DNA from 2 places in the Massilia sp. DJPM01 genome. Region 1 is predicted to be linked to the other one. Evidence: riboswitches for the same ligand, from Rfam matches in the RefSeq annotation. Region 1 holds a riboswitch; the other holds the start of a gene.
The links. A riboswitch is a leader RNA that binds a small molecule or an ion and turns the genes downstream of it on or off. The one in region 1 is predicted to bind thiamine pyrophosphate.
Positions count from the first base shown of each region.

Region 2: linked by a shared signal. The riboswitch ahead of thiC (phosphomethylpyrimidine synthase ThiC) and the one ahead of PO883_RS16120 (TonB-dependent siderophore receptor) in region 1 are both predicted to bind thiamine pyrophosphate.

Region 1 covers NZ_JAQOZV010000022.1:93,811-96,273, reverse strand. Annotated here, with positions in the region: gene PO883_RS16120 (TonB-dependent siderophore receptor) at 1-1,411, opposite strand, end outside; TPP riboswitch at 1,488-1,586, opposite strand; gene PO883_RS16115 (iron-containing alcohol dehydrogenase) at 1,654-2,463, opposite strand, start outside.
Region 2 covers NZ_JAQOZV010000004.1:13,526-15,988, reverse strand. Annotated here, with positions in the region: gene thiC (phosphomethylpyrimidine synthase ThiC) at 1-1,051, opposite strand, end outside; TPP riboswitch at 1,122-1,227, opposite strand; gene PO883_RS03905 (S8 family serine peptidase) at 1,607-2,463, shown strand, end outside.

The DNA.
Region 1 (2,463 bases):
ACACCAGCGCCACGTTGGGCAGCAAAAAGCTGGTGTCGGTGGCCGCATTGCGCTTGATGGCCGCATGGCGCAAGCCGGTGTGCAGCTTGAACTGCGCGCCCAGCGACAGGATGTCCTGCACCACGAAGCCGCGTTCATGGTCGTTCAGGCGTTCGGTGATCGGTCCGGTCGTGCGGGCCGCGTCCACCGGAGGGACGATCAGGTTGTTGTAGATATTGCTGTAGCCGACGTAGTCGTACACATATGCGCCGGCCTTGTCGCTGCGTTCAAGATATGTCGCACCAAACGTCAGTTCGTGGCCTATCGCGCCGGTGGCGAACTTGCCCTGCAACAGGGCCTGCGCGCCGAGCGGCGACTTGCGTTCGCCCACGCTCTGGTAGTCGTACACGTCGTAGTCGCCGTTCGAGCAGTAGCCCGGATAGAAACCCTCGCCCTCGTTGCTGCAACCGTAAGGGAAGGCGGTGAAGTCGTCGCGCTTGAATTCATGCTTGTTGGCGGTAACCGTCGTGCGCCAGGCGTCGTTGATCAGGTACTCGAAGCGCAGGCCGATATTGCTGGTGCGGGTGTCGACCGGCTTGGTCCACGGCTGTTCATTGAGCAGCGTTTTCGGCGAGATATTGGCCGGCAGCGCGACGCCGCGAATCAGCTGGTAGCCGGGTGCGGTGATCTGCGTTTTCTTTTGATAGTCCATGTCGAGCTGCAGCAGCGCTTGCGGCGAAATCTGCCAGTCGAACGCGCCGGAGACGAAGGAACGCTCGCCATCCGCGCCCTTGACATAGGAGCGCAGGCGCTCGCCGGCGGCGTTGACGCGGTAGCCGAAGCGCTTGTCCTCGAAGCGCCCGCCCAGGTCCACGGCGCCATACACGGTGCCGCGCTCGCGCGCTTCCACGGTGACCGAGCGCAGTGGCACGGCGGTCGGGCGCTTGAGCGCGTAGTTGACGATGCCGCCCGGGGCGGTCACGCCGGCCTGCAGGCCGGACAGGCCCTTGAGGATCTCGATACGCTCCTTGTTTTCGAGCGGGATCTGGGTGTCGCCCGCGATGGCGATGCCGTCCTTGCGGTAGCTCGCGCCATTATTGAGTGCGAAGCCGCGGATCGAGAATTGCTCGGCGTAGCCGACGGCGTTGTACGAATCGCTGACGCTGGCGTCGAACTTCATGGCGTCGGTGCTGTTGCGGATGCTGTAGTCCTGCATCTGTTCGCGGCTGATCGACACCACCGTGGCCGGCGTGTACAGCAGCGGCGTGTCGGAGAAGCCGGCCACGCTGGCGCGGTCGGCGCCGAGCTGCTTGGCGCCGGTGACGACGACTTCAGGCATGGCCTGCGAGCTCGTTTGCGCGTGAACGGAAAAGGCGAACGCCTGCACGATGGACAGGGCGATGACGGACTGCTTGAATTTTGGCGATGACATAGTGTGCTCGTATTACGCGCCGGCGTGCGGTGCGTTGCTTGAAAAAGCCGGAGCCAACGGGGGAGCAAACAAAGGAGGGGACTACTTTGCGCTTTCCTTCGCTGGCATTATCCAGATCAGGTACGGAGGGTATCTCTCACCCGGAAAACAAATCCCAGGACCCCTAGCGAATGTCGATTTTATCACAGCCGGCCCGGGCGGCGCTGCCCGCGCCAGCGTGTGCGGCGTGCCTGGCGCCTGTGTTACAGGCTCATTTCCAGCACTTTGCGGCTGACCTCGAGCGTCACGTCGCGCTGCTCGCCGAGTTTGACCATGCGGTGCGCTTCGAGCGCGCCCAAGATACCGTCGAGGTCCTTGGCGCCCAGGCCGTAGTCGCCCAGGCGCGTTTTCACGCCCATCTGCTCGAAGAATTCCTCGGTGCGGGTGATGGCCGCCTCGATGCGGGTATCTTCATCGCCGCCGGACAGGTTCCACACGCGTTCGGCGAATTGCAGCAGCTTGGCGCGCTTGCCTTCCTTGCGCACGCGCAGCATGCTCGGCAAAACGATGGCGAGCGTCTGGGCGTGGTCGAGATTGTGCAGGGCGGTCAGCTCGTGGCCGATCATGTGGGTCGCCCAGTCGTGCGGCACGCCGGAGCCGATCAGGCCATTCAAGGCCAGCGTGGCGCACCACATGATGTTGGCGCGCACGTCATAATCGTCGGGATTGGCCAGTGCCTGCGGGCCTTCTTCGATGAGCGTGAGCAGCAGGCCTTCGGCAAAGCGGTCCTGGACCTTGGCGCCCACCGGATAGGTCATGTACTGCTCCATCACGTGCGCAAAGGCGTCCACCACGCCATTGCCGACCTGGCGCGCGGGCAGCGAGTACGTTTTGCTCGGGTCGAGGACGGCGAACTTGGGGAAGCACTTGCGGCTCATGAACGAGAATTTTTCATGCGTCGACTTGCGCGTGACGACACCGCCGCTGTTCATTTCGGAGCCGGTCGCGGGCAGGGTCAGCACCGCGCCGAACGGCATGGCGGCGACGATATTGTTACCGCGCTTTTCCAGGAT
Region 2 (2,463 bases), on a different contig from region 1:
TCATCGGCACGTAGCGCAGCAGCACGCCGGCGTGGATGGTGAAGTAGTCGACGCCTTGCTCGGCCTGTTCGATCAGGGTGTCGCGGAAGATTTCCCAGGTCAGGTCTTCGGCCTTGCCGTTGACCTTTTCCAGCGCCTGGTAAATCGGCACGGTGCCGATCGGGACCGGGCTGTTACGGATGATCCATTCGCGCGTTTCGTGAATGTGCTTGCCGGTCGACAGATCCATGACGTTGTCGGCACCCCAGCGGATGGCCCAGGTCATTTTTTCGACTTCCTCGCCGATCGACGAGGTCACGGCCGAATTGCCGATGTTGGCGTTGATCTTGACCAGGAAATTGCGGCCGATGATCATCGGCTCGACTTCCGGGTGGTTGATGTTGGCCGGGATGATGGCGCGTCCGCGCGCGATTTCCTCGCGCACGAATTCGGCGGTGATGGTGTCCGGGATGCTGGCGCCGAACGACTGGCCCGGATGCTGGCGGCCCAGCAGCTGCGCGCTGCGCTTGCCCATCGGGCCGGACGCTTCGAGCTCCTGCAGGTATTCCTGGCGGCGCAGGTTTTCGCGGATCGCCACGTATTCCATTTCAGGCGTGATGATGCCGCGGCGCGCGTAGTGCATCTGCGTCACGTTGGCCCCGGCCAGCGCGCGGCGCGGGGTGCGCTGCAATTGAAAACGCAGCGCGGCCAGGGCCGGATCGTCCAGGCGCGCCTGGCCGTAGGCCGAGCTGGGGCCGGCCAGTTCTTCGGTGTCGCCACGTTCGACAATCCATGGCAGGCGCGGCGTACCCAGGCCCGAGCGGATGTCGATCGCCGCTTCCGGGTCGCTGTACGGGCCGGACGTGTCATAGATATACACGGGCGGATTCGGCTCGGCGCCGAACGAGGCGGCGGTATCGGCCTGGCTGACGGCGCGCATCGGCACGCGCAGGTCGGCGCGGCTGCCCTGGGCATAGACTTTACGGGAATTCGGGAAAGGCGCGATGGCGGCTTCGTCCACGGTGGCGGTGGCGGAATCGAATTTGAGCGGGGTTTTAAGCGGTGCGTTCATGTGGCTCCATTGCGTGCAGGAGCCAGCAAAGGAGTCGGAGCGGCCGGGATTGCGGCCATGATGGCGCACCCATTGAACTCACTGGCTTCCCTTCGCTGGCATTATCCAGATCAGGTTCAGAGGGTGTTTCTCACCCGCGCATCGCGTTGCGACTTGCAGGACCCCTAGCGTGTGCCGCCTTGCGGCAGCGAGCGCAATTATACCTGTTGATCCGCCCGACAAGATGGCTTTTTCGGCATGCCAGTCACGGTGACCTGCCACAAGCGGCGCGCGGGTCGGCGTGGGACACTGAACCGTTGGCTTGCCTGCCATGATTGCCATTTCAATCAGACTGTTGCGATGGGGAGCCCAAAACAATATCACCAATTCTCCCGCTTGGCAGTGAGCACACGGCAGAAAACCAGATTTCCAAGTTAAAACAACAATTGTCGAAGTAACCAAACATCTTGATTGCTTGCTCTAACCGTTTCCCTATACACTTATTTTCTGGTCCCATGGGTAAGCCGGTCAGCAACGCCTGCGGCACCCTCGAAACGATCATTCCGGAGAACTGCCATGATGCACACCAAGCCTGAAATGTCCCCGATCGCCAACGCGGTCACATTGTTGTTGGCCAGCGTCGCCGCTGGCGTCGTCACGCATGCCTCGGCGGCGGCGGACACGACCCGCGTGATTGTCGCGTTCAAACCGGGCAAGGCTGCCATCGTGCGGGCAGCGGTGGCGGGCGCCCACGGTGCGGTCAAGCACGAGATTCACGGCATGGACGCGATGGCGATCGAGGTGCCGGCCCAGGCCCTGAAAGGCTTGCAGCATAATCCGAACGTCGACTACATCGAAGAAGACGTGCTGCGCAAGGCCTTCGCCCTGACCTCGGCGTCGACCGGCACGCCTTACGCGGCCGGCCAGCTGGTCCCGTACGGGATCAAGCTGGTGCAGGCCGACCTGCTGCCGGACACGAACGCCGCCAACCGCAAGGTGTGCATCATCGATTCCGGCTACGACCGCGCCCACGAAGACTTGAGCGCCAACAGCGTCGCCGGCGAATACGATGCCGGCACCGGCAACTGGTACACCGACGAAAACCATCACGGCACGCACGTGGCGGGCACCATCGCGGCCATCAACAACAGCGGCACCGGCGTGGTGGGCGTGAATCCCAACCGCCTGCTCAAGCTGCACATCGTGAAGGTGTTCGGCGCGGCTGGCTGGGCCTATTCCTCATCCCTGGCGACGGCCGCCAACAAGTGCGGCAGCGCCGGCGCCAACGTGATCAGCATGTCGCTCGGCGGCGCGCGCGCCAGCAAGACCGAACAGCGCGCCTTCGATGCGCTGGCCGCCAAGGGTGTGCTCAGCATCGCCGCCGCCGGCAACGATGGCAACACGGTGGTCTCCTACCCGGCCGGCTACGCCAG